DNA from 2 places in the Streptomyces alboniger genome. Region 2 is predicted to be linked to the other one. Evidence: riboswitches for the same ligand, from Rfam matches in the RefSeq annotation. Region 2 holds a riboswitch; the other holds the start of a gene.

Region 1 (14,168 bases), 4.4 Mb from region 2:
CGGCAACCCGGCGGGGGTCCTGCTCCTGGACGCCTTCCCCGACGACACCTGGCTCCAGCACGTGGCCAGGGAGGTCAACCACGCCGAGACGGCATTCGCCCATCGCCTCCCCGAGGGCGGCGAGGCGGACTGGGCGCTGCGCTGGTTCACCCCCACCACCGAGGTCGACCTCTGCGGCCACGCCACTTTGGCCACCGCACACGTCCTGCACACCACCGGCGCCGCCACCGGCCCCGTCCGCTTCGCCACGCGCGGCGGCATCCTCACGGCGACCGCGCACGAGGACGGCACCCTCACCCTCGACTTCCCGACCGCCCCGTCCACCGTGACCGACATCCCCGACGGCCTCACCGAAGCCCTGGGCGCCCAGCCGCTCGCCGCGTACCGCACCGGCGGGCACGTCGGCGACCTGCTGGTCGAGTTCACCGACGAGAAGACGGTGCGGGCGCTGGCCCCCGACCACAAGGCGCTCGTCCCGCACGCCCGGCGCGGCGTCATCGCCACAGCCGTCGCCGAAGGCCCCTCGCGCGGCTACGACTTCGTCTCGCGCTGCTTCTTCCCCGGCCTCGGCATCGACGAGGACCCCGTGACGGGCAGCGCGCACACGGCTCTCGCCCCCTTCTGGTCCGAGCGCCTCGGCCGAACCGGGCTGACGGGACTTCAGGCCTCGGCCCGCACCGGCCTGGTCCGCACCGAGCTGCGCGGCGACCGCACCCTCCTCACGGGCCGCGCGGTCACGGTCATCGAGGGCGAGCTGTCCGCCTGACGGCGCGCCCCTTCCCGTACAGCGCTGTGGGGACGTACGAGAAATCCGTACGTCCCCACAGCACCACCGCGCACACCTAAGGCGTAGGCAGCCACCCCACCTTGCCCGCGAGCAGCGCGTACCCGACGAACGCCCCGATATCCAGCAGCGAGTGGGCCACGACCAGCGGCCCCACCCGCCCCCACCTGCGGTAGAGCAGAACGAACACCACGCCCATCGCCACGTTCCCGAGGAAACCGCCGATGCCCTGATACAGGTGGTACGAGCCGCGCAGCACGGAACCGCCCACCAGCGCGGCCATCGGCGTCCACCCCAACTGCCCGAGCCTGCGCAGCAGATAGCCGACGACGATCACTTCCTCCAGAACCGCGTTCTGCACCGCGGACAGCACGAGGACCGGGTACTTCCACCACACGTCGGGCAGCGCCTCCGGCACCACAGTGAGATTGAAGCCGAGCCCGCGGGCGGCGAGGTAGAAGGCGATCCCCGTGCTGCCGATCACCACGGCGATCACCGTGCCGCGCCCCAGATCGAACCACGGGCGCGTCCGGTCGAAACCGATCGCCCGAAATCCCGCCCCCTCCCTCAGCAGGAGGTGCGCGACGAGCGCGACCGGCACCAGCGCGCTCGCGATTCCGAACAGCTGCCACGCGAGATCGAGCCACGGCCGTCCCGGCGCCGCCGACGCGTTCATCGTGGCCGCCTGGTCCTTCAGACCGCCCGGTCTGGTGACCGAGCCGACAAAGCTGATCAGCGCGGACACGCCGCTCGCCCCGAGTGAGAGAGCCAGGACGAGCAACGTCTCGTCCCGCAGGGTCCGCCGCGATGACCCATCCGCTGGAAAAGAACCGGCCATGGGCCCCGGCTCCGCTTGCACTGACGCCTCCAGTTGAGTAATCCCGCCTCATCCCCACGCTCGCCCCGCTAGGGTCTCGAAAGAACTTACGAAAATCGTGCGCGACAGGCCGAGGGGGAAGGCCGCCGATCCCGGGCGTACCGCCCCTTCTTTCCTTGCTTCATCACTCAAGGAGGGGCACCACCGCCATGGGACGTCACAGCTTGCCCGATGAGCGCGGGACGGATGTGCCCGACCCCCGCCCTCGCGCCCGTGGCCGCACGGTCGCCCTCACCACGGCTCTCGTTCTCGTGGTCGCGGGGGGCGCGGCGGCAGCGGTCGGCGGCGGGGTGCTCTCCTTCGGCGGTTCGTGCGAAGACGACGCCGTGCGCCTGGACGTCGTCGCCGCACCCGATGTGACGCCCGCGCTGCGCGCCGCCGCCGACCACGCCCGGGAGAAGGAGGTCACCTCGGACGGCCACTGCATCGACGTACACGTCACCGCGCGCGACTCGTACAAGGTGGCCGACGAACTCCGGGCCGGCAAGGGCGATCCGGAGTACGACGTGTGGGTCCCGGACTCGGACCTGTGGGTGCGGCGCGTCGGCCTCGGCACCGAGCGGACGAAGGTCTCCCCCGCGGGCAACATCGCCTCGTCACCTGTCGGCATCGCCGTGCTGCCGTCCGCCGCCAAGTCCCTGGGCTGGCCCAAGAAGACCTACGACTGGCAGCAGTTGGCCACCGCCACCCTGAAGGGCGACCAAGTGCGCCTGGGCGCCGCCGACCCGGCGCGCAGCGCGACGGGCCTGCTCGCCCTCGCCAAGCTCGGCGCGTCCGCGAGGAAGCAGGGCGGCGAGGAGGGCGACACGCGAACAGCAGCCCTGGCCAAGGCACTGTCCACGCGCACCACCGACACCGACGGCCGGCTCCTGGACACCCTTGCCCGCGACGGATCCGCCGCCGAACAGGGCGGACCCCGCCGCAACGAGGCGCTGATCCTCTCCGAACAGGCGGCGTTCGAGCACAACGCCTCGGCGGCCCGCAAGAACAGCCTCGGCCTGTTCTACCCCAAGGACGGCTCGCCCCGGCTCGACTACCCGTACACGCTGGTCGCCGACGACGAGATGTCCACCGACACCAGCCGCGCGGCGCTGCGCTTCATGGCGATGGTCAGCGACGAGGACGGCCGGAAGATCCTCGCGGAGCGCGGTTTCAGAACCGATCCCGACCGGCCCTCCGCCCGGCTCCTCACCGCCGCGGGCGCCCGCTCCCCGCAGCCGTACGCGCGCGAGGCCTCCGAGCCGCCCTCCGACAAGGAGGTCCAGGAGATCCTCGGCATGTGGACGATCACGGTGCAGAGCGCCCGGCTCAGCACGGTCGTCGACGCGTCGGAGTCCATGAGCCAACTGGTCCCGGGCCGCGCCCAGTCCCGTATGGAGGTCACCAAGTCGTCCCTGGCGCGGGCCCTAGAGGGCTTCACGGACGAGGACGAGATCGGCCTGTGGGAGTTCGCCACCCGCCTCGACGGCGCGCGTGACTACCGCGAGCTGGAACCGACCGAGCGGCTCGGGGAGCACAGGGGCGGTGCCACCCACCGCGACAGGCTGACGAAGGCCTTCAGGGCTCTGCAACCCGTGCCCGGCGGCGCCACCGGCCTGTACGACACCACGCTCGCCGCCTATAAGGAAGCCCGGTCGACGTACGTGAGCGGCAAGTTCAACGCCCTCGTGATCCTGACCGACGGCGCGAACCAGGACCCGGCCGGCATCTCGCGCAGCTCCCTCATCGCACAGCTGAAGGAGCTGTCCGAACCCGAGCGGCCGCTGCCGGTCATCGCGATCGCCGTCGGCCCCGACGCGGACAAGGACGAGGTCCAGCAGATCGCCGCGGCCACCGGAGGCTCCGGCCACCAGGTCGACGACCCGGCGCAGATCCACGCGGTCATCCTGGAGGCCATCATGAAGGCGGGCAGCAACCGGCCCTGACCTCGTCGACGCGCCGCCGCGCCACCCTCAGCCCATCGGCACCGCCGGTTCGCGCAGCCCCACCGGCCAGGTGTGCACCGGCTCGCCCTCGTGCATCAGCTCGCAGTACCGCTTGGTGGTCGCGGCCAGCGCCGCCTCCCTGCCGAGCCCGCTCTCCAGGGCCCGGTGGTACGTCGCCGCCTGCCATGACGCGCCGTTGACGCGCAGCCGGCACCGCTTCTCGATCACCCCGAGGTACAGGTCCCTGTCGGCGGGCTCCACGCCCCACGCGTCGAGCCCGGCGGCCGCCAGCGGCAGCAGCTCATCGCGTACGAGGTCGACGGCTGGCACCTCGACGGTGCCGCCGAGCCTGCCACGCCGCGGCCACCGCAGCCTGGCGTCGATGCCGTGGCGGCACGCGACGTCGAAGTTCTGGGCGGCGGCCTCGAAGGGCAGCCGGGTCCACACGGGCCTGGCCTCCTCGGCGAGCGCCCGCACCAGCCCGTAGTAGAACGCCACGTTGGCGATGACATCGGTGACGGTGGGGCCCGCGGGCAGCACGCGGTTCTCGACCCTCAGATGCGGGACGCCGTCGGCGATGCCGTACACCGGGCGGTTCCAGCGGTACACGGTGCCGTTGTGCAGGACGAGTTCGCCGAGCCTCGGCACCCCGCCCGCGTCGAGGACGCCCAGCGGGTCCTCGGCGTCCATCAGCGGCAGCAGCGCGGGGAAGTACCGCAGATTCTCCTCGAACAGCTCCAGCGGCCCGGTGATCCACCGCTCCCCGAACCAGGTCCGCGGCCGCACCCCCTGGACCTGTAGCTCGGGCGGGCGCGTGTCGGTGGACTGCAGGAACAACGGCGGCCGCGACTCGCGCCACAGCTCACGGCCGAACAGGAACGGCGCGTTGGCACCCACGGCGACCTGCGCCGCGGCGACGGCCTGGGCCGCGTTCCACACATCGGCGAACCGGCCCGGGGTGACCTGGAGGTGCAACTGCACGGAGGTGCAGGCCGCTTCGGGCGCTATCGACGCCGATGTGCAGGTGAGCCGCTCGACGCCTTCGATGTCGAGAGCGAAATGCTCACCGCGCGCCGCCACGATCTGCTCGTTCAGGAGGGCGTAGCGGTCCACGTCGGAGAGGTTCGCGGAGACCAGATCGGCCTTGTTCAGCGTCGGCAGAATGCCGATCATGACGATGCCCGCGTCCAGCTCGCCCGCTTTCCTGTGGGCGTAGTTGAGCCCCGTACGCACTTCTTCGGCGAGCCCGTCGAGGACGCGTCCGCCGAGCCGGTGCGGGGCAATGTTCACTTCCAGGTTGAACATTCCGAGTTCCGTCTGGAAATCCCGGCTCGCGATGCGCTCGAGAACCTGCGCATTCAACATTCTCGGCAGCCCGTCGGGCCCGGCGAGATTCAGCTCGATCTCCATGCCCATCAGATTCCTCGGGCGATCGAACCGCTCCTCCTCCAACAGCCGCTCCAGCCCCGTGAGGCACGCGCGGAGCTTCCTGCGGTACTGGTTCCGATCGGACAGGTCGAACGCGCCTGCCACGACCTTCTCCCCCATCGGAGTGTCCCTCCTCGAATGGGCAGCCAAGGACCCGGCCGCTGTGTACGGGGGATGATGCCCAGGCAATGTGATCGATAACGCCCCGCGCGGAACCGCCGGGCGGTAGGCTCGACGCGGATGGCACACGGCACATTCGCCGGGCATGCGGCACAGTGAAGATTCCCTTCCGAAGAGCCTGGTCAAAAGAGCCGACGGGAATCGGCCGACCGCTCACCTCGTGAAATGCGAGGTCACGGAAGTAGCACCCACGGGAAACCTGGATAAATCCCTCACGAGGACGTCCTGATAAGCCCTTGACCGCAATATCGACCACGCCTAGAGGAAACACCGTTCGAACACGGCTCGTATAAACTCCGCAATCTAGGCAGAGAGTTGGCGCTCGCGGTCCCCCGGCCCCCGCCCCTCTGACCCAGAGCCTGACAGCGCCGTCACGCACCTGCCCCCGCTCCACCGTGCCTGTCGAACGAGAGAGGCGACCCACCATGCCGCTCCATGTCCTCCCGGCCCCCGCGCCCGCCCTGCGCAGCGTCCTCACGGCACTCGGTTCCCCCACCGCCGTACGCGAGGCCCGCACCCCGGCACTCCGTGCCGCCCAGGGTTCCGTCAGTCCCGAACTCCCGCTTCCCGTCCATGTGCTGGACCGCATCACCCCCGAAGGCACCTCCCCCACCCGCCTCGCGGGCTGGCGCTTCATGATGCGCTGCGGAGAGCGCGCCCTCGCCGCGGCCGACACGATGCTCACCCCCGACGGCTGGGCCTTCTCGCACTTCTTCGAGGGCCCCTACATCGCCTCCACCGAACGGGCCCTGCGGCACGCCGAGGCCATGCCGATGCCCTGCCAGCCCCGGCTGCTCTCCGTACCCGAGCTGTACATGCTCACCCTCTGGCTGCACCGCGACTGCACGGACGACGGCGCCGAGGCCCCGCTCGCCGCCACCGACCTGCTCGTGCCCCTCGCCCCGGCCCCGCCCGGCATCGCGGCCCACCGCCCGCACCGCGTCGCCGAGTTGCTGCCGGTCCTCACCCACCGCCTGACACCCGCGCCGCTGCTGGGCTCACCCGCCTGACGTCACCACGCCCCTCTCGTCGCACGTGCCCCGCCGCCCCTGGCCGCGGGGCACGGCGCTGCCCCCACCCATGTGGGCTAGTCCACTTGGGCCACCTCGAACCACCCGAAGAGACAACGGAGTTGGGCTGAACCGTCCGGGCGGGTGATACGTCATTAAGCAATAGGAACCGCTGCCGCAAAATCCCTGCGGATTGACGTCCGTAGGGCAACACTGGGAGCGGACCGACTACAAACGGGGGGGCGGTCATGAACACCGCATCGAGCCGCAGGACAGACGTCACAGCCACTTCATCGCAGCGAAAGAACCCTTCCATGTGCCAGCACCAACCACCGTGCCCGACAGCCGACTCCGCCGACCGGGAAGCCGCGCTCCTCATGGCGAGCCACCCGGAGCAGGGCTGGAGCCTGCTGTGCAACGGCGTCCTGCTCTTCGAGGACACCGGTGAGCTGCTGCCGGACGGCCAGATCATCGCCCCGCACCGACCGCTGGGCACCGACCAGATCATGACTGCCGCCTGAACCAACTGTCGACCTGATTGACCTGATCGACAAAGAGAATCGACAAAGAGAGGGGCCGGCCCGGAGAGGACTCTCCGAACCGGCCCCGACGCATGCCCGTGGCTCACGGGCGCCGCCGTCAGTCCTCGTATGCATCCAGCGGCGGGCACGAGCAGACCAGGTTCCGGTCGCCGTACGCCTGGTCGATGCGGCGGACCGGCGGCCAGTACTTGTCCGCCGCATCGACACCCTCCGGGAAGACGGCCTCCTCGCGGCTGTAACCGTGCTCCCAGTCACCGCCCAGCGCGGTCGCGGTGTGCGGCGCGTTCCGCAGCGGGTTGTCGTCGGCGGCCCACTCGCCGGAGCCGACCTTCTCGATCTCCTGACGTATGGCGATCATCGCGTCACAGAACCGGTCGATCTCGACCAGGTCCTCGCTCTCCGTCGGCTCGATCATCAGCGTCCCCGCCACCGGGAACGACATGGTCGGCGCGTGGAAGCCGTAGTCGATGAGCCGCTTGGCGATGTCGTCGACGCTGACACCGGTCGCCTTGCTGATCGGCCGCAGATCGACGATGCACTCGTGCGCGACGAGCCCGGCCGGCCCGGTGTAGAGCACCGGGTAGTGCGGCTCCAGGCGCTTGGCGATGTAGTTGGCCGAGAGCACCGCGACCTGCGTGGCCCGCTTGAGGCCCTCGCCGCCCATCAGACGTACGTACGACCACGAGATCGGCAGGATCCCGGCGGAACCCCACGGCGCGGCGGAGATCGGACCCACTCCGCTCGCGGGGCCCGCGGCGGGCTGCAACGGGTGGTTGGGCAGATAGGGCGCGAGGTGCTCGCGCACTCCGACCGGGCCGACGCCGGGGCCGCCGCCGCCGTGCGGGATGCAGAAGGTCTTGTGCAGGTTCAGGTGCGAGACGTCGCCGCCGAAGTGCCCCGGCTTGGCGAGCCCCACCAGTGCGTTGAGGTTGGCCCCGTCGACGTACACCTGGCCGCCGGCCTCGTGCACCGACGCGCAGATGTCGGCGACGTGCTCCTCGAAGACACCGTGCGTGGAGGGGTACGTGATCATGAGCACCGCCAGCTCGTCGCGGTGCTTCTCGATCTTGGCCCGCAGGTCCTCGACGTCGATCTCACCGTCGTCGGCGGTCTTCACGACGACGACCTTCATGCCGGCCATGACGGCGCTCGCGGCGTTCGTACCGTGCGCGGAGGACGGGATGAGGCAGACGGTGCGCTGCTCGTCGCCGTTGGCGCGGTGGTACCCGCGTACGGCGAGCAGTCCGGCCAGCTCGCCCTGCGACCCGGCGTTGGGCTGGAGGGAGACCTTGTCGTAGCCGGTGACCTCGGCCAGCCGCTCCTCCAGCTCCCTGATGAGGGTGAGGTACCCCTGCGCCTGCCGGGCGGGCGCGAAGGGATGCAGCTGCCCGAACTCGGGCCAGGTGACCGGCTCCATCTCGGTGGTCGCGTTGAGCTTCATGGTGCAGGAGCCCAGCGGGATCATGCCGCGGTCGAGCGCGTAGTCACGGTCGGCCAGCTTGCGCAGGTAGCGCAGCATCGAGGTCTCGGAGCGGTACTGGTGGAAGACCGGGTGCGTGAGGTACTCGTCCGTGCGCAGCAGGTCCGCGGGCAGCGTGTCCGAGACAGCGGCGTCGAGCGCGTCGACGTCGGCCTCGACGCCGAAGGCGCCCCACACGGCGGTCAGCTGCTGGCGCGTGGTGGTCTCGTCGCAGGCGAGCGAGACGTGATCGGCGTCGATCAGGTGGATGTTGACGCCGCCTTCGCGGGCGGCCGCGACGAACTCCTCGGCCTTGCCGGGCACGCGCACGGTCAGCGTGTCGAAGTACGCGCCGTGGACGACCTCGACGCCACCGGCCGTGAGACCCGCGGCGAGCAGCGTCGCGTACCGGTGGGTGCGTCGCGCGATGGACTTGAGCCCGTCGGGGCCGTGGTAGACGGCGTACATACCGGCCATGACGGCCAGCAGCACCTGAGCGGTACAGATGTTGCTGGTGGCCTTCTCGCGGCGGATGTGCTGCTCGCGGGTCTGCAACGCCAACCGGTACGCCTTGTTGCCGTCGGCGTCGACGGAGACGCCGACGAGCCGCCCGGGCAGGCTGCGCGCGAACTTCTCGCGGACCGCCATGTAGCCGGCGTGCGGGCCGCCGAAGCCCATCGGCACGCCGAAGCGCTGCGTCGTGCCGACCGCGATGTCCGCGCCGAGCTCACCGGGCGAGGTGAGCAGCGTCAGGGCGAGCAGGTCGGCGGCGACGGTGACGACGGCGCCCAGCTCATGGGCCTGGTCGATGACCGGCTTGATGTCGCGTACGGCACCGGAGGCGCCGGGGTACTGCACCAGCACCCCCACGACACCGCGCTCGGCGACCTCAGCCGGGATGCCCTCGCTCAGGTCGGCGACGACGATCTCGACGCCGGTCGGCTCGGCGCGGGTCCGGATGACGGCGATGGTCTGCGGCAGCGCGTCGGCGTCGACGACGAAGACGCCGTCCTTGACCTTGCCCATGCGCCGCGAGAGCGCCATGGCCTCGGCGGCGGCCGTGCCCTCGTCGAGCAGCGAGGCCCCGGAAGTGGGCAGTCCGGTCAGCTCGGCGACCATGGTCTGGAAGTTCAGCAGCGCCTCGAGCCGCCCCTGGGAGATCTCGGGCTGGTACGGCGTGTACGCGGTGTACCAGGCGGGGTTCTCCATCACGTTCCGCAGGATGACCGGCGGGGTGAAGGTCCCGTAGTACCCGAGCCCGATCATGGAGTCGAGGACCTGGTTGCGGTCCGCGAGGGAGCGCAGTTCGGCGAGGACCTCGGCCTCGCTGCGCGCGCCGGGCAGGTCCAGCGCCTCGGCGTTCTTGATCACATCCGGCACCGCGGCGGACGTCAGCTCGTCCAGCGAGCCGTACCCGACCTGGGCGAGCATCTTGGCCCGCGCTTCCGCATCGGGCCCGATGTGCCGCTGCTCGAAGGGAATGCCCTGTTCGAGCTCGGAGAGCGGGATGCGATTGGTGGCAGTCATTGCGGAGGCCTCCTGGTCTGCGCGACCTACGAGGGGTACCACGGCGCGGGTACCCGGACGGCCTCCCCCTCTGTCATCTCAACCTGAGAGCTTCACCGGGGAACGCCCGCGAAGGCGCCGTCCCGGCTTTCACCGTCGGTGAGGAAGGGTTTCGAACGTGCCCGCCCGTACGCCCGCCCTGCTTTCCAGAGTGACCTCATCCGTGCGGTACGGGTGCCTGAGAGATTCCGGGGAGGATTTGCTCCTTCGGCGCCTCCGGAATCGTGACCCGGAGAGCTCTCCCGCACGGGGTCAGCAGCCAGTCGCCAGCCTACCAGCGAGGACCACGGGCGTTCCCTCGAGTGGCCGCCTGCCCCGAAGTGCTCTTACGTAGTGAGTACGAGCGGACAAAGATGAGTTATGCCCACATCCGAGACCCCGCGACCAGCTGGAGGGCCCGTGCAGACCGATATCGATCCGCGCAACCTGATCGGCCGCAAGGCGTTCGACCGGAACGGGGCCAAGATCGGCACGATCGACGAGATCTACATCGACGACGCCACCGGCGCACCGGAGTGGGCGGCCATACGGACCGGCCTGTTCAGCCGCGACGCCTTCGTCCCGCTCGAACCGAGCGAACTGGTCGACGACGGCACTCTCCACATCCCCTTCGAGCGCGCCCTGATCAAGGAGGCCCCCGACTTCGGCGTGGGCCGCCATTTGTCTCCCGCCCAGGAGCTCCAGCTCTACCACCACTACGGCCTGGACACCACGCCCCCACAGCCCCCGCCTCCCGACCACGACTTCGGCAACCTGGCAGACCGAGACCCCACCTGACCCACGCCCACCCCCGCAGCAAACCCCGGGCCCTTCATCCCGGCCCCGCACTCGCCCCCACCCACGGCGCCCAGCCGAGCAGACCCCGCGAGCCCGCCCGTCGCCCCTCAAAGCCACGCGGCACGTGTCGCCTCCGCCTCCTCTGGCGCGCCGAAACACCCCCCCCCACCGCGCCCAGCCGCCGCTGCATCAACCACCCCCATGCCCTCGCGGTCAGCCCGGCCAGCCCTCTGCACGGCCGCCCAGCGCACCCGCCCGCCCGCCGGAACCGCACGGGCCGACCCCAGCCCCTCAGGCTCCCTCAGCTCAACTCCACCACCCCGGCCCCCGCCGCTGCCTCACTCCGCGTCCCCACCCCCACCAGCGGCAACGGCTCCGCGGGCTCCAGCTTCGGATCGTCGGTCCTGAACGTCCGTACCCGCCCCGGCTCCGACCCCGGCGTCTCGAACCGCACGGTCACCCGGCCCAGGCCGCTCCCCTGCACCCACCCGTGCCCGTACTCGGCATGGCGGACATCGATCCCGGCGGCCCACCTCCGCTCCACAGGCACCGCCGGCTCCTCGGCCTGCGAGACGGCCTCCGGCTCCCCGGACACAGCCTCCCCGGGCGCGGGGGCATCCACCTCGCCTCCCGTCTCCCCCTGCGCCGCCTCCCCCTGCGCCGCCTCGGCCTGCGCCTGGGCGAAGAGGTCCTCCTGCGTGTAGTCGGCGAGCCCCGAAACACCCACACCGAGCAGCCGCACCCCGCCCGTGGTGTCCACGGACTCCAGCAGCCGCGCCGCGGCCTCCCGCACCACTCCGGGATCGTCCGTGGGCCCCCGCAGCGTCTCGGACCGCGTCAGCGTCGAGAAGTCGAACCGCCGCACCTTCAGCACGATGGTCCGCCCGGAGTGCCCCGCCGCACGCAACCGCTGCACGCACCGGTCGGCGAGCCGCGCGACCTCCGCCCTGACCCGCACCCGGTCGTGGATGTCCACGTCGTACGTGTCCTCGACGCTGACCGACTTGCTCTCCCGCTCGGCCACCACGGGCCGCTCGTCGAGCGCCAGCGCCATCGCGTACAACGATCCTCCGTGCGCCTTGCCCAGCAGCCGTACGAGCTCGTCCTGCCCGGCCTCCGCGATCTCCTCGACAGTGGTGATCCCGGCCCGCCGCAGATGATCGCCGGTGGCCGGCCCCACGCCGGGCAACGTCCGCACCGACATCGGCCCCAGCAGCGCCCGCTCCGTCCCCGGTGCTATCAGCCTGAGCCCATCCGGCTTGGCCTCCTCCGAGGCGATCTTCGCCAGCATCTTGGACGCGGCGAGCCCCACCGACCCGGTCAGCCCCGTCACCGCCCTGATGTCCGCCCGCAGCCGCTCCCCCACCGCCCTGGCCGACGCCTCGTCATCGGCGACACCACCCGCCTCCAGGTCCACGAAGGCCTCGTCCAGGCTCAGCGGCTCCACCAGCGGCGACAGCTCCCGCAGCAGGCCCATCACCTGCTCGCTGATCTCGCGGTAGAGCCCGAAGCGCGGCACGAGATACGCGGCGTTCGGCGCAAGCCGCCGGGCCTGCCCCATCGGCATCGCGGAGTGCACACCGAACCGCCGCGCCTCATACGAGGCAGTGGCCACGACCCCTCGGGGCCCGAGGCCGCCCACCACGACGGCCTTCCCACGCAGACTCGGCTTCGCGGCCTGCTCGGCGGACGCGTAGAAGGCATCCATGTCCAGATGCAGAATCGTCGGCGCGCTTCTCACATCTCCGATGCTGCCCTACGCCACTGACAATGCCCCGCCGATGCCGCTCTTCCGGAGTCGGGCCGCTCGGGACGGCCCGGGGACTTCAGACCGCTCTGTTGCGCCGCCTGGCAAGTTCGTCGCCGGGGTTGTTCCCGATGAGCGTCTCCCCGGTGTCGATCCGCTCCCCGTGCAGCTGGGACAGCGCGGCCTCGACATCACGCCACACCACACCCACGGCGATCCCGAAGATCCCCTGACCGCCTTGGAGGAGGTCGTGCACCTCGCTGGGCGAGGTGCACTCGTAGACCGTCGCCCCGTCGCTCATCAGGGTCATCCGCTCAAGATCACAGAATCCGCGCTCCCGCAGATGCTGGACCGTCGTACGGATGTTCTGTAGCGATACCCCGGTATCGAGGAACCTCTTGACGACCTTCAGGACGACGACGTCACGGAAGCTGTAGAGCCGCTGGGTCCCGGAGCCCCCGGCGGCGCGCACGCTGGGCTCGACCAGACCCGTCCGGGCCCAGTAGTCGAGCTGTCGGTACGTGATGCCCGCGGCCGCGCACGCGGTCGGCCCGCGGTACCCGATCTGCTCGGAATTCTCGAACGTCGCGTCCCCGCTCCCCTGGACCGCCATCGGTTTCGGAGAGTGATCGGTCGCGCTGCTGTGAAGCGGGTACGGACCGCCCACCGCCGTACCGTCGCCGCTGCTTCTCACGCCGACCTCCGTCCTTGACCTGCCTTCTCGACGGTAGGCAGTCACCAGGGGCTCGTCAACGATCGCCACACTCGCCACGCCGAGTGATAATCACCCTGAGAGTGGTTTCCCGCACCTTGCCGCGGGGAAAGGCTAGTCGAATGGTCTGATTCGAGCCCCCGGAGAAGGCTCACTGGCTGTTGGTGCCGAAGTCCTCGGGCGAGATCTGGTCGAGGAACTCGCGGAACTTCTCCACCTCGTCCTCCTGCTCGTCCGGGATCGCGATGCCGGCGTCGTCCAGGACACCGTCACTACCGTAGATCGGCGTCCCGGTGCGCAGCGCCAGCGCTATGGCGTCGGACGGCCGTGCGCTCACCTCCACACCACTGGCGAAGACCAGTTCGGCGTAGAAGACGCCTTCACGGAGGTCCGTGATGCGCACTTCGGAGAGCTCCTGGCCCACGGCCTCCAGCACGTCCTTGAACAGGTCGTGGGTCAGCGGCCGTGCGGGTGCCATGCCCTGCTGCGCGAAGGCGATGGCGGTCGCCTCACCTGGTCCGATCCAGATGGGGAGGTACCGGTCGCCTCCCACTTCACGCAGGAGCACGATCGGCTGGTTGGAGGGCATTTCGACCCGGACACCTACGACGTCGAGCTCGTTCACACAGCAACCCTAGGACGTCGCTGGCAGGTTTGGGTAGTCGGGCACCCGCCGAGTACCAGCCAGTAAGACCCCGAGTGCCCTGCGGGTCCCACTGATTCAGGGCGGTCTTTCCCCTGAATCAGGGCACTCTGACGCCGAGAGCGGTCTGCACGAGGGCCGAATGCAGCTTCCCCGTGAGGCCCGCCAGTTCTTTGGTACGGGCCTCCGCATGGGCCCTGGTCTGCGGATTGCGGTGCCGCCGCAAAGGCGCCACGACCTGGTCGACGAGCCCCGCCTCCCGGTCGGCGGCGGCCTTCATGGCCCGCAGATGGCGTGGCTCGATACCGAACCGGCCGAGTTCGACGACGAGCGAGGCGACTGTGACGGCCTCCGCGTCGTAACCGCCGTCCGGCAGCCGCGCGACAAGGCCGTACGTCTCCCATTCGTCGAGCTGCCGCTCATCGATCTCGGCGACGGCCAGCAGCTCCTCACGGCCCACACGGGCGGCCGTAGGCTCCTCGGCCTCGTCCAGGCCCTCGGCGCCGCCGCCGTCCCGC
Region 2 (14,168 bases):
ATCCGTTCGATCTCCCGGCCCTCCTCGTCGTACTGGAAGAGGGAGGCCTGCCCGGTGGAGAGGGAGCGGCCGGCGCGCACCACGTCCGTGCGGATCACGGCGGGTCCCGGGCTGGACGCGGTGAGGTAGTGCGCGGAGATGGTGAACGGGTCGGCGTGCGGCAGGGCGTCGGCGAGGGCGCGGCCGATGACGGCCAGGAGGTAGCCGCCGTTGACGGCGCTGATGATCGTCCAGCCGGCGGAGAGTTCGGTGTCGTAGACGCCGGGCTCGCGCCGGGTGACCGCGGTGTCGCGGTCGAACTCGCTGTCGCCGATGCTCGCGGGCACCGCTGCCGGGAGGGATGCTGCCGTTGCCATGGCAGCAACGTACAACATGTAATTACTGAGCGGTAGCTTTTCACGCCCTACGGCGTCTCCCGCACCTCCGCCTCCGTCGCCGTCGACCGGCGGTTCCAGGCGCGCGGCGCCCGCCAGTGGTAGTGCAGCGCGAGGAGTCGCAGGACGAACGTCGTGACGACGGCGAGGGCGCTGGTGAACGCCGTCAGCTGGTCGTAGCGGATGCACAGGGCGACCATCGTGGCGCCCACGATGGCGGGCACGGCGTACAGGTCGCGGTCCCAGCGGACGAGCGAGGGCACTTCGTTGGCGACGATGTCGCGCAGCACACCGCCGCCCACCGCGGTCATCAGGCCGAGGGCGGCCGACGCGGTGAGGCCGAGACCGTAGTCGTACGCCTTGGTCGTGCCCGCGACGCAGAAGAGGCCGAGGCCGGCCGCGTCGAACACGTTCACCGCGAGCTGGGTGCGCTCGACCTCGGGGTGGAGGAAGAAGACCAGCGCGGCAGCGAGGAGCGGGGTGATGAAGTAGCCGAGGTCGGTGAAGGCGGCCGGTGGCACCGCTCCGATGACCAGGTCGCGGAAGAGCCCTCCGCCCAGCGCCGTGACCTCGGCGAGGACGGCGATGCCGAAGACGTCGAAGTTCTTGCGCACGGCGAGCAGCGCGCCGGAGATCGCGAAGACGAAGATCCCCACGATGTCCAGCGCGTGCTGGACGGAGGGTGTGAACAGGTCCTGGAGCACGCGCCATTGTTACCCGCGGGCGGGGCGGGCTCTTCCCCGCCCTCGCCTCGGATTGAGGGTCGGCGGGCGTTGAGCAGGGGTTTGCGCTGCTTTCCTGGCGAAAGTCTCACAGGGAATGGCAATGACACAGTTGGTTCGAGGGCAAGGCCGCCGAGGAGGCGTTCCGGGGAGCCGGCGTGTCGTCGCCGGGTCCGGCGGGGCGCCTCGCACGGGCGCCTGACGCGGACGTGCCGACGGGAGGGCGCGGTGTTCTCGCGCCCTCCCGTCGGCGGTCACGCTACTTCTCGGGCGGGTCCTGCTTGTCTGACGTCTGCTTGTCTGACGTCTGCTTGTCCGAGGACTCCCCCGCGGCCACCGCAGGCGCAGCCGGCTCCGCCGCCGTCTCCTCCGCCTTGGCGACCACCGTCACCACCTCGATCGCGTCCCTGGCGGCTGACAGCAGCTCGGTGTCCTCGGGCGCCTGGTCCTCCGCGCTCTCGGGGTGGTGGCACGCCACCTGGTGGCCCGAGGCGAGCGGGATCAGCGGCGGCTCCTTCGTCGTGCAGACCGCCGTCGCCTTCCAGCACCGCGTGTGGAAGCGGCAGCCGCTCGGCGGGTCGATCGGCGAGGGGACGTCGCCGCGGAGCAGGATCCGCTCGCTCTTGGTGCCGCGCCGCTTGGGGTCGGGCACCGGCACGGCGGAGAGCAGCGCCTTGGTGTACGGGTGCATCGGCGTGGAGTAGAGGTCCTTGCGGTCCGCCAGTTCCACGATCTTGCCGAGGTACATCACCGCGATGCGGTCCGAGACGTGCCGGATGACCGACAGGTCGTGCGCGATGATCACGTACGTGAGGCCCAGCTCGTCCTGGAGGTCGTCCAGGAGGTTGACCACCTGGGCCTGGATGGAGACGTCCAGGGCCGAGACCGGCTCGTCCGCCACCACGAGCTTGGGCCGCAGGGCCAGGGCACGCGCGATGCCGATGCGCTGGCGCTGACCGCCGGAGAACTCGTGCGGATAGCGGTTGTAGTGCTCGGGGTTGAGGCCGACGCGCTCCAGCATCTCCTGCACGGTCTTCTTCACGCCGCCCTCGGGCTTGACGCCCTGGAGCTTGAAGGGCGCGCCGACGATCGTGCCGATGGTGTGCCGGGGGTTCAGCGACGAGTACGGATCCTGGAAGATCATCTGCACATCGCGGCGGAGCGGGCGCATCTTGGCGGTGTTCAGATGCGTGATGTCCGTACCCTCGAACTCGACGCGACCGCTGGACGGTTCGAGCAGCCGGGTGATCAGCCGCCCCATCGTCGACTTGCCGCAGCCGGACTCGCCGACCACGCCGAGCGTCTCACCGGGGCGCACGTCGAAGGTCAGGCCGTCGACCGCCTGCACCGCCGCGACCTGGCGCTGGAGCAGCCCCTTCTTGATGGGGAAGTGCTTCACCAGGCCGTCGACCTTGAGCAGCGGCTCGGACGAGCCCTGCGGCTGCGCCGGGGTCGTCATCTCCTGGCCCTTCACGTCCCGGCCCTTCGCGTCCTGGCTCTTCGCGTCATCGTTCACAGCTTCGGCGCAATCTCTTCGGTCCAGATCCGGGTGCGCTCTTCCTGCGACATGTGGCAGGCGGAGTAGTGCCCGGCGGCCACCTCGCGCAGATCGGGGCGCTCGCGGCGGGTGATCTGATCCTTGGGGATGTCCGCGTAGGGGCAGCGCGGGTTGAAGGCGCAGCCGCTCGGCAGGTTGATCAGGCTGGGCGGGGAGCCCTTGACCGGGATGAGCCGCTCGGTCTCCTCGCGGTCGATGCGCGGCATCGAGCCGAGCAGGCCCCAGGTGTAGGGGTGCTGGGGCTCGTAGAAGACCTTCTCGGCCGTGCCGCGCTCGACGCACCGGCCGCCGTACATGACCAGGAGCTCGTCCGCCATCTCGGCGACCACGCCCAGATCGTGCGTGATCATGATGACCGCGGAGCCGAACTCCTTCTGCAGATCCCTGATCAGGTCGAGGATCTGCGCCTGGACGGTGACGTCCAGGGCCGTGGTCGGCTCGTCCGCGATGAGCAGCTCGGGGTTGTTGACGAGCGCCATGGCGATCATCGCGCGCTGGCGCATGCCGCCGGAGAACTCGTGCGGGTAGGCGTCGACGCGCTTGTCCGGCTGGGGGATGCCCACCCGGTCGAGCATCTCGATCGCGCGCTTGCGGGCGGTCTTCTTGTCGACGTCGTTGTGGACCCGGTACGCCTCGGTGATCTGCTTGCCGATGGAGTAGTACGGGTGCAGCGCGGAGAGCGGATCCTGGAAGATCATCGCCATCTCGCGGCCGCGCAGCTTGCGCACCACGTCGGGGTCGGCGCTCAGCAGCTCCTGGCCGTTGAGCCAGATCTCACCGGAGATCCGCGCCCTGCGGCGGCCGTACTGCCCGGCGGTGTGCAGGCCGAGGATGCCGAGCGAGGTGACCGACTTGCCGGAGCCCGACTCGCCCACGATGCCGAGGGTCTTGCCCTTCTCCAACTGGAAGCTGAGCCCGTCGACCGACCTGACCAGGCCGTCGTCGGTCGGGAAGTGCACCTTGAGGTCGCGCACCTCGAGGAAGGCGGAGGGAGCGGGCGAGTCGGCGACGGGCTCGCCCACCGCGGCTCCGCTCTTGGACAGTTCGGTCATCCCAGCCTCACTCGCGGGTCGATGACGGCGTACAGGAGGTCGACGACGAGGTTGGCCACGGCGATCGCGAGCGCCGCACACAGGGTGACGCCGAGAATGACGGGCAGGTCCTTGGTGCTGATGGCCTTGACCGCTTCGAGGCCGAGACCCGGCAGGTTGAAGGTGGACTCGGTGAGCACCGCGCCGCCCATCAGGACGCCGAGGTCGAGTCCGAAGACGGTGAGGATCGGCGTCATCGCGGAGCGCAGCGCATGCTTGCGGATGACGACGCCCTCGCCGAGGCCCTTGGCGCGCGCGGTGCGGATGTAGTCCTCGCCGAGGACCTCCAGCATCGTGGCGCGCGTGAGGCGGGCGTACATGGCGGCGTTGAGGAACGCGAGCACGATCCACGGCAGGATCAGCGTCTGGAACCAGACGTCGATTGAGTCGTCGGTGCTGAGGCTGTCGGCGATCCTCACCCAGCCCAGCTCGTGGACGAAGACGCCCATCGCGATCATGCCGGTGAAGAAGACGGGCAGCGAGACGCCGGCGAGCGCGGTGGTCATCGCGGCGCGGTCCCAGATGGTGCCGCGGCGCAGGGCGGAGATCACGCCGGTGATGACACCGCCGGCCAGCCACAGCACGCAGGCTCCGGCGGCGAGCGCGCCGGTGACGGGCAGGGCGTCCTTGAGGGTGTCCCAGACCGGCGCCTCGGTACGGAACGAGTAACCGAAGCAGGGGGCGGGGCAGTGCGTGACGTCACTTCCGTTGACGTAGTCACGGCCCATCGGGATGCCCTTGATGAAGTCCCAGAACTGGACGAGCAGCGGGTCGTCCAGGCCGAGTTTGACGCGGATGCCCTCGAGCTGCTCGGCACCCGATGCCTTGCCGGCGAAGAGGACGGCGATGTCCTGTCCCGCCCACTTGGGCAGCATGAAGAAGATGGTGAAGGTCGCGAGCAGTACGACCAGCACCATGATGATGACGGCGATCAGGCGCCGGATGAGATAAGCAAGCACTGTGCGCGGCCCGGCGGTGGCCGGCACCCCCTCGTGAGGGGTCCCGGCCACCGCCCGGGGCCATCACCTGCCCTTCGGACTGGCGGGATTCGGCGGCGGTGGGACGGTCAACTACGGGTCATGCGGGGTCGGTTACTTGACGACACCGAGCGAGACGTAGTCGTACCGGCCGTTGTAGGCGTCGTTCATGTAGGCGTTGGTCAGCCGCGACCCGCGCCAGGTGATGTTCTTCTCGTAGAGGAAGGGCATCCAGTCGGCGTTGTCGAGGATCCGCTTGTCGAGCTGCTTGTAGATCTCGCCGGCCTTGGCCGGGTCGGTCTCCGCGATCGCCTTGTCGAAGAGCGCGTCGATCTTCTTGTCCTTGATCTGCGACTCGTTGTAGTTGCCGTTGTCGATCAGGTAACGGCTGTCGAACAGCGGCTGCGCGTAGCCCTGGCCGGACGGGAAGTCCGGGCCCCAGCCGCTCATCTGCATGCTGTAGCCGCGCTTCTTCACGACGGAGGGCGAGCCGGTGATGCTGGCGGAGTCGGCGCCGTCCAGGGACTCGACGCTGACGTCGATGCCGACCTTCATCAGCTGCTCCTGGAGCGCCTCGGCGGCGTCGACCTCACCCGGGTTGTTGTTGCGGGCGGTGAGCTTGGCCTTGAAGCCGTCCGGCTTGCCGCACTTCTTCAGCTCTTCCTTGGCCTTGGCGGCGTCCGGCTTGCCCTTGCGCTTCAGCACCCCGTACGGGTCGTAGTCGCTGTGACCGGGGATCGCCACGGGGAAGGTGCTGTTGGCGATGTCACCGGCCGCGAGCTTGCCGCCGCGGGTCCGCTGGAGGCTCTCGAAGTCCGTGCCGTAGAAGACCGCCTTGCGGCAGTGCACGTTGTCGAAGGGCTTCGCGGTGTGGATCAGGGCGACGTAGCGCACGAAGGACGTGTGCATGTTGTCGACGTTGTCCTTGTGCTTCGAGACCGCGGTGACGCGACCGGACTGGGTCATGCCCGTGCCGTTGAGGTCGACGTCGTAGTCGCCCGCCATCAGCCTCTTGTCGTTCTCCTCCAGGTTGGCGGAGATCGTCACGTCGATCTTGTCGGGCAGCGCCGCGCGGATCGGGTCCGAGGACTTCTTCCACTTGTCGTTGCGGACGAGCACGATCTTCTTGCCGGACTTGTACGACTGGAACTTGTACGGGCCCGAGGAGAACGGCCGCGCGGTGTACTTCGCCTTGGTGTCCTTGGCCTGCTTCACCGGCGAACCGGTCGGCATGGCGAGGAACTGCTCGAAGTCACCGTTGCGCTTGGGCAGTTTGAAGATGATGGTCTTGTCGTCGGGCGTCTCGATCGCCTTCAGACCGCCCTTGTCCTTGTACGGGCCCTTGTACTTGGAGTCCGGGTCGAGCGCCTGCCTGATGTAGCCCGGACCACCGGTGATGGTGTCCGTCGCCCATGCGCGCTCGATGCCGTACTTGATGTCCTTGGAGGTCAGCTCGGAGCCGTCCTCCCAGGTCAGGCCGTCCCGCAGCTTGTACGTGTACGTCTTGCCGTCGTCCGAGATCTTCGCGGTGGAGGTGGCGAGGTCGGGGACCAGCTTCGTGCCCGCCTTGCCCGGCTTGGTGTCGTAGGACACCAGCTGCCGGGTGTAGAAGCGCATGAAGTCCCAGGACATGCCGTAGTACGCGCGCTGGGGGTCGGCCGAGTCGAGGTCCTGCTTGCCGACCATCCTCAGCGTGCCCCCCTTCTTCTTCGAGGGGTTGGCGACCTTGTTCAGCGCCGCGTTGTAGCCGGCACCCTTCGAGTCACCGTCACCACCGTCACCGCCGCCGCACGCCGTGGTGGTCACCAGTGCCGCGACGACGAGGGCCGCACCGCTGGTGAGCCGTCGTTTCGAGGAAACTGTGGGCATTTTCTCGTAACCTCCGAGATTCGCGGTCCCTGGCCTTGAGCTGCCGGAGAACCATGGGGTGGAGCCACCTGACATGCGGCAGGGGCGAGCCGGTTGGGGGTTTCTAGCGCGTTCCCTTCGGGTCGAGCGCGTCACGCAGCCCGTCGCCGAAGAGGTTGAAGGCCAGAACGGTGATGAAGATCGTCACGCCCGGGACGACCATGAACATCGGGTCGTGCTCGTAGGTTTCGAGCGCGTCGCGCAGCATGCCTCCCCAGGAGGCCGTCGGCGGCTTCACACCGGCGCCGAGGAAGCTCAGGGCCGCCTCCGTGAGGATGTTGGTCGGGATCATCAGCGTCGCGTAGACGGTGATCGGGGCGACCAGGTTGGGCAGCAGTTCACGGAAGAGGATGTGGCGCTTTCCGCCGCCGAGGCTGCGGGCCGCTTCCACGTACTCGCGTTCACGGAGCGAGAGCGTCTGGCCGCGGACGATCCGGCCGACGTAGGGCCAGCCGAAGAAGCCGATGACCAGGACGAGGATGCCGACGCGGACACCGCTGCCGGTGAGGCCGAGCAGGTCGTCCGGCAGGACCGAGACCAGGGAGATGATGAAGAGCAGCTGCGGGAACGACAGCAGCACGTCCATCACGCGGCTGATCAGCGCGTCGACCCAGCCGCCGAAGTAGCCCGCCATGATGCCGAAGAGCGTGCCGAGGGCGACGGCGACCACGGCCGCGAGGAACGCCACGAGCAGCGAGATGCGTGCCCCGTAGACGATCCGGCTGAAGATGTCGCGGCCCTTGTTGGGCTCCACGCCGAGGAGGAAGTCGCTGCTGATACCGCCGAGCGCGCCCTTGGGGAGGTTGGTCAGCTCGTCCAGCTCTTCCTGGTGGAAGTCGTTGGGCGGGTGGCCCAGCAGGCTCACGATCAAGGGCGCGAAGACGGCGACCAGGACGAGGAACAGCACGACGAAGGCGCCCGCGAGGGCGACCTTGTCCTGCTTCAGCCGGTTCCAGGCGATCTGCTTGAGGGACCGGCCCTCGACCTTCTTCACCCCTGCACCAGCTGCGGGGGCGACGTCCTCGGTCGGGTCCGCGTCCGCAGGTGTGTCATGCAATGGTGCCGTCATCGTGGCAGGGACCCCTCTCAACCGGTGGTGACCGGCCCGCACTTGCCGCTGTAGCGACGTGATCAGTCCGTCGTACGCAGGGGGCGAAGGCCCCTGGAGCGGGAGTCTTCATCCACGTCGCGATCTGTTACCAGACTTGACGGGGAATGGATGCGCAAACGTGATGCTGATCGAGGTGTTCCGTTATGCGGACGCGGGTGAACGATGGTCGAACACGGGGCAGTTGGGGTGCAAGGCTTCACGGGAGCCCATAGGGCCCCACCAGCATCAGAACGGACATCGCGTCCGTTCGCGCTGTTCAGTACTGCGCGGGGTAGCCGTATCCGCCCGCGGGGGCGGGGGCCGCCTGGGCATCGCGGTCGTAGAACGGCCGGGCGTTGGCCCGCAGCCACATGGCGACCGGGTCGTAGTCGTCGGACATCGCGACGGTCGAGACGGGCAGCCCCTCCGGGACGGCCGCGATGGACTGCTGCATCATCGCCCGCACCGCGTCGACCGACGGCGGCGACGTGTCGTACACATCGAGGCCGATGGCCAGATAGGGCGCGCCGAGGGCGGGCTGCACCCAGGCGCGGCGCAGCGAGCGGACCGCGGGGGTGCGGTGCGCGTTCTGCGTCAACAGGGCGTAGAACTGGGGGATCTCGATGCTCGGCTCGGTGAGCCTGAGGGGCCCGGCGGGCAGCAGGTCGAGGCCGGTGGAGATGCGGCGCAGATCGAGCCAGGGGATGCCGACGCCGCCGCCGGGGGCGTGCGGATTCAGCCACAGGCCGTAGTGGTCGGGGTAGAGGGTGCGGGCGACATCGACGCCGCGCACCACTTCGTAGCTGCGGTTCCAGCCGCTCGCGGACAGTTCCTGGGCGGAGGTCACGCAGGGGGCGTAGCCGAGGCCCTCGATCTCCATGTTCCCGTACTGGGCGTCGGGGGAGCCGGCCTGGCCGTGCCAGAGCAGCATCCACACCTGGTCGGCGGCGAGCGCGCGCAGGAGCGCCTCGTACGCGTCGTAACGCCCCGGCGTCACCTGGCGCAGCACCTGCTCCACCTGTCCGGCCGCGGCCGTGCCCGACGCACTCACCCGTAACCGCCCCTTCGTGACGAACTCAACGGACCCGAGGAATAGGCCCAGTCACTGGGCCCAAGGAATGGAACCAGCTTAAGCGGCGATCCGGTGGTAGAACGGCCGCACCGTCACGCGCAGCCAGTCGGCGACCGGGTCCTGCGCCACGTCGAGCAGGACGAGGTTCACCGGCCACGGCACGGGGACCTGGCCGAGGGCGCGGCCCAGGGCCTCCATCGGCAGGTCGCGGGCGGTGCCCTCCCAGGAGGACAGTTCGACACCGACGAAGAGGGTCGGGTCGTCCGTCTCGATGGCGGCCAGGCAGCGGCGCGCCGTGAGCACGACGCCGGCCGCCTCGAACTCCCGGCCGGCCGCGGCGAGGAAGTCCACGGGGTCCTCCTGCCAGTCCGGCTCGAAGAGGCGTACGCGGCCGCCGGTGGTGGGCCCGTCCAGCGGGGTGCGCCCGGCCCGGCACAGCTCGGCGACCGCGGGGGGCGGCAGCGGGACGCCGACCGTGCCGTCCGGGTTCAGGGCCAGGCCCAGCTGCGGGGGCAGGCCGCGGGCGAACTCGACGGCGGGTGCGACCGTGTGTCCCATGCGGTCGGCCGCCTCGCCGAGTGCCTGGCGGAACTGCTGTTCGGAGGTGAAGACGGGGACGTACGCCTGGCCGTCGATCTCCAGGGTGGGCAGGTCGAGGGTGCCGCTGTCGGGGCCCCCGCCGTTCGGCAGGGGGATCCATATCCGGCTGCGGCCGAGGACCTCCACGATCCGTGCGCCCGCCGACGCGGGGGCGCCGAGGGAGGCCGCGAGGACCTCTTCGAGTTCATTGCCCGGCCATCCGCCGTACGGATGGGCATGTGCCTGCGCCGGAAAGTCCATCTGTCCAACCCCTGCTCGCGCTGTCCAACCCCTGCCCACGACCGCTGCCCGCGGGTCGCGGCTGCCTGCGGCCGAAACCCTAGCGTCGGGCGTCCTCAGCGGTCGAAGGCGATCCCCCGCAGGACCTGCGCCGCCGCGCGGTCGAGGAGCACCGCCGAGCCGCAGCCGCGCGGCAGACGGCCGCGCTCGGCGGCACCGACCAGCCGCCCGACGGTTCTGCGGTGGCGCGCGAAGGCGTACCGGGAGACGCCGCGGCCGCGCTCGCGCTGGCCGGCGAGGGCGGTGTCCGCGGGGACGTCGAGCAGGAGCAGGTGCAGGGTCCTGCCGCGCCGCGCGGCCTCGCGGGCGAGCCAGCGGCGCACCCAGGGCTGGGTGCCGCAGTCGTGCACGACGGCGCCGGCGCCGGACCGCAGGACGCGGCGCAGCGCCGCGTAGTGCGCGAGGCGGACCAGGGGGCGGTAGAGCGCGTAGGGCAGCAGGCGCGGCATGCGGCGGGCCCAGCGGTCGCGGGTGTCCTGGGAGTCGATGCGGGGGCCCGTGACGGCCTGCCGCATCAGCGTGGACTTTCCGCCGCCGGGCAGCCCGGAGACGACGACCAGGTCGCCCTCGTCGAAGGAGAGCCGGTGGGGGCTGTGCCCGGCCCGGTGGCGCAGATCCCGGACGACGGCCACGGGGAGCCGGCCGCAGTCCTCCCCGAGCGGGGCGGCGGCCTGCTTGGGCAGCGCCACCCCCGTGGTCGTGGCGTACACACTCGTCCTGCTGCGCACCGTGATCTGCCTCCCCATAGCGGTCACGTACTGCTTTCCCCGGCAAGTGTAAAGAGAAGGTAATGCCGCACAAGGGGATTACTCGACCATGAGTCCCCCTCGTCCACCTCGCGTGCAATGATGTGCGCGCCAACTCCATACCGGCCGTTTGAATCCGCGCGGGAGAGTTCCCGGCAGGCGTCGTACGACGCTCCGGGGCGCCGAAGGAGCAAGTCCCTCCCTTGAATCTCTCAGGCCCCGTACCGCGCGGGCGAGGCACATCTGAAAAGCGGGCCGGCAGCCGTCGGCTCCACCCAAGGTGCAAGCCGTGACCCTCGCAGGCCGAGTGGTCGTGGCGAACCTCTCAGGTTCCGATGACAGATGGGGAGGATCGACCTCGCCCGTCATGCCCTGGGAGTTCCCTTCATGAGCACTGCCCCCCGTCTGACCGCCCTCGACGCCGTCCATCGGTCGCTCGGCGCGACCATGACCGACTTCGCGGGCTGGGACATGCCGCTGCGGTACGGCAGCGAGCGCGACGAGCACAACGCCGTGCGCACCAAGGCCGGTCTCTTCGACCTCTCCCACATGGGCGAGATCACCGTCACCGGCCCGGCGGCCGCGGACTTCCTGAACTTCGCGCTGGTCGGCAACATCGGCTCCATCGGGGTCGGCCGCGCCCGCTACACGATGATCGTCGCCGAGGACGGCGGCATCCTGGACGACCTGATCGTCTACCGGCTCGGCGAGCCCGAGGCCCCCGAGTACATGGTCGTCGCCAACGCCTCCAACGCCCAGGTCGTCCTCGACGCGCTCACCGCCCGCGCCGAGGGCTTCGACGTGGAGGTCCGCGACGATCGCGACGCCTACGCGCTGCTCGCCGTCCAGGGCCCCGAGTCCCCCGGCATCCTGAAGTCCCTGACGGACGCCGACCTGGACAACCTGAAGTACTACGCGGGCCTGCCCGGCACCGTCGCGGGCGTCCCCGCGCTGATCGCCCGCACGGGCTACACCGGCGAGGACGGCTTCGAACTGTTCGTCGCCCCCGGTGACGCCGAGAAGCTGTGGGGCGCGCTGATGGAGGCGGGCACGCCGGTCGGCCTGGTCCCCGCGGGCCTCTCCTGCCGCGACACGCTGCGCCTGGAGGCGGGCATGCCGCTGTACGGGCACGAGCTGACCGCCGAGCTGACGCCGTTCGACGCGGGGCTCGGGCGGGTCGTGAAGTTCGAGAAGACGTCGCGGTCCGAGACCTTCGTGGGGCGCGCGGCGCTCGCGGCCGCCGCCGAGCGCGCCGAGTCCGCCCCGCCGCGCAAGCTCGTCGGCCTGATCGCCGCGGGCCGCCGCGTCCCGCGCGCGGGCTTCCCGGTGGTCGCGGACGGCAAGGTCATCGGCGAGGTCACCTCGGGCGCCCCGTCCCCGACGCTGGGCAAGCCGATCGCGATGGCGTACGTCGACGCGGAGCACTCGGCCCCGGGCACGCCCGGCGTCGGCGTGGACATCCGTGGTACCCACGAGCCGTACGAGGTCGTGGCGCTGCCGTTCTACAAGCGCCAGAAGTGACTGCCCGCACATCGTCCCCGTTCCGCAGCACCCACCCGCGTACAGGAGAATTCAGGTCATGAGCAACCCCCAGCAGCTGCGTTACAGCAAGGAGCACGAGTGGCTGTCGGCCGCCGAGGAGGGCGTGTCGACGATCGGCATCACCGAGCACGCGGCCAACGCGCTCGGCGACGTCGTCTTCGTGCAGCTTCCGGAGGTCGGTGACACGGTGACCGCGGGCGAGACCTGCGGTGAGCTGGAGTCGACCAAGTCGGTCAGCGACCTCTACTCCCCGGTGACCGGCGAGGTCGTCGAGGCCAACCAGGACGTCGTGGACGACCCCTCGCTGGTGAACTCCGCGCCGTTCGAGGGCGGTTGGCTCTTCAAGGTCCGGACCACGGAGGAGCCGAAGGACCTGCTCTCCGCGGACGAGTACACCGAGTTCTCCGGCAGCTAAGGATCTCCCCGATGTCGCTTCTGAACACCCCTCTCCACGAGCTGGACCCGGACGTCGCCGCCGCCGTCGACGCCGAGCTGCACCGCCAGCAGTCGACCCTGGAAATGATCGCCTCGGAGAACTTCGCTCCGGTCGCCGTCATGGAGGCCCAGGGCACGGTCCTCACCAACAAGTACGCCGAGGGCTACCCCGGCCGCCGCTACTACGGCGGCTGCGAGCACGTCGACGTCGCCGAGCAGATCGCGATCGACCGCGTCAAGGAGCTGTTCGGCGCCGAGTACGCCAACGTCCAGCCGCACTCCGGCGCCTCCGCCAACCAGGCCGCCCTCTTCGCGATCGCCCAGCCCGGCGACACGATCCTCGGCCTGGACCTGGCGCACGGCGGCCACCTCACCCACGGCATGCGCCTGAACTTCTCCGGCAAGCAGTTCAACGTGGTCCCGTACCACGTGGACGAGGCCGGTCTGGTCGACATGGCCGAGGTCGAGCGCCTGGCCAAGGAGAACAGCCCGAAGGTGATCATCGCGGGCTGGTCCGCCTACCCGCGGCAGCTGGACTTCGCGGAGTTCCGCCGGATCGCCGACGAGGTCGGCGCGTACCTGTGGGTCGACATGGCGCACTTCGCCGGCCTGGTCGCCGCCGGGCTGCACCCCAACCCGGTGCCGTTCGCGGACGTGGTGACCTCCACCACGCACAAGACGCTGGGCGGTCCGCGCGGCGGCATCATCCTGGCCCGCAACAAGGACTTCGCGAAGAAGCTGAACTCCGCGGTCTTCCCCGGCTTCCAGGGCGGCCCCCTCGAACACGTGATCGCCGCCAAGGCCGTCTCGTTCAAGGTCGCCGCGAGCGAGGAGTTCAAGGAGCGCCAGCAGCGCACCCTGGACGGTGCCCGCATCCTGGCCGAGCGCCTGGTGCAGGACGACGCCAAGGCCGTCGGCGTCGACGTCCTGTCCGGCGGCACGGACGTGCACCTGGTCCTGGTGGACCTGCGCAACAGCGAGCTGGACGGCCAGCAGGCCGAGGACCGCCTCCACGAGGTCGGCATCACGGTCAACCGCAACGCCATCCCGAACGACCCGCGCCCCCCGATGGTCACCTCGGGCCTGCGGATCGGCACCCCGGCGCTCGCCACGCGCGGCTTCCAGGAGGAGGACTTCCGGGAGGTCGCCGACGTCATCGCCGAGGCCCTCAAGCCCGGCTTCGACGCAGACGCCCTCAAGGCGCGGGTCTCGGCTCTGGCGGCCAAGCACCCCCTGTACCCCAACCTGTAGCATTTTCGTACGCTTTTCCTCGTACGAAACTTCGGGGCACCGCGCACACTGGAAGTGAACACAGTGAGTGCGGTGCCCCGGCTCATGCCCGGCGCACGCCCTGCTTTCTGCACCATCCGGCAGACGACGGCGTCTACCAACCATTGGAGTCTTCCGTGGCCATCTCGGTCTTCGACCTGTTCTCGATCGGCATCGGCCCGTCCAGCTCCCACACGGTCGGTCCGATGCGGGCCGCCCGCATGTTCGCGAGCCGCCTGAAGAACGAGGGCCTCATGGCCCACACCACCGCCATACGGGCCGAGCTGTACGGCTCGCTCGGCGCGACCGGCCACGGCCACGGCACCCCGAAGGCCGTCCTGCTCGGCCTGGAGGGCGAGTCGCCCCGCACGGTGGACGTGGAGAGCGCCGACGGCCGTGTCGAGGAGATCAGGAGCAGCGGACGCCTCAGCCTCCTCGGCGCGCACGAGATCGCCTTCGACTTCGACGAGGACCTGGTCCTGCACCGCCGCAAGGCCCTGCCGTA

What was found. A riboswitch is a leader RNA that binds a small molecule or an ion and turns the genes downstream of it on or off. The one in region 2 is predicted to bind glycine.
Region 1: linked by a shared signal. The riboswitch ahead of gcvP (aminomethyl-transferring glycine dehydrogenase) and the one ahead of gcvT (glycine cleavage system aminomethyltransferase GcvT) in region 2 are both predicted to bind glycine.

What each region holds. Positions count from the first base shown of each region.
Region 1 is NZ_CP023695.1:1,140,519-1,154,686, forward strand. It holds gene CP975_RS04855 (PhzF family phenazine biosynthesis protein) at 1-766, shown strand, start outside; gene CP975_RS04860 (CPBP family intramembrane glutamic endopeptidase) at 843-1,643, opposite strand; gene CP975_RS04865 (substrate-binding and VWA domain-containing protein) at 1,811-3,586, shown strand; gene CP975_RS04870 (glutamate-cysteine ligase family protein) at 3,614-5,134, opposite strand; gene CP975_RS04875 (hypothetical protein) at 5,620-6,204, shown strand; gene CP975_RS04880 (DUF5999 family protein) at 6,519-6,725, shown strand; gene gcvP (aminomethyl-transferring glycine dehydrogenase) at 6,844-9,732, opposite strand; glycine riboswitch at 9,928-10,026, opposite strand; gene CP975_RS04890 (PRC-barrel domain-containing protein) at 10,171-10,548, shown strand; gene CP975_RS04895 (DNA polymerase IV) at 10,850-12,289, opposite strand; gene CP975_RS04900 (MerR family transcriptional regulator) at 12,375-12,989, opposite strand; gene CP975_RS04905 (bifunctional nuclease family protein) at 13,159-13,632, opposite strand; gene ftsR (transcriptional regulator FtsR) at 13,751-14,168, opposite strand, start outside.
Region 2 is NZ_CP023695.1:5,576,545-5,590,712, reverse strand. It holds gene CP975_RS25085 (thioesterase family protein) at 1-356, opposite strand, end outside; gene CP975_RS25080 (trimeric intracellular cation channel family protein) at 404-1,078, opposite strand; gene CP975_RS25075 (ABC transporter ATP-binding protein) at 1,356-2,555, opposite strand; gene CP975_RS25070 (ABC transporter ATP-binding protein) at 2,609-3,706, opposite strand; gene CP975_RS25065 (ABC transporter permease) at 3,703-4,704, opposite strand; gene CP975_RS25060 (ABC transporter substrate-binding protein) at 4,837-6,591, opposite strand; gene CP975_RS25055 (ABC transporter permease) at 6,695-7,699, opposite strand; gene CP975_RS25050 (enhanced serine sensitivity protein SseB C-terminal domain-containing protein) at 7,998-8,771, opposite strand; gene CP975_RS25045 (enhanced serine sensitivity protein SseB) at 8,850-9,632, opposite strand; gene CP975_RS25040 (AAA family ATPase) at 9,728-10,417, opposite strand; glycine riboswitch at 10,549-10,654, shown strand; glycine riboswitch at 10,655-10,769, shown strand; gene gcvT (glycine cleavage system aminomethyltransferase GcvT) at 10,805-11,938, shown strand; gene gcvH (glycine cleavage system protein GcvH) at 11,997-12,374, shown strand; gene glyA (serine hydroxymethyltransferase) at 12,386-13,645, shown strand; gene CP975_RS25020 (L-serine ammonia-lyase) at 13,801-14,168, shown strand, end outside.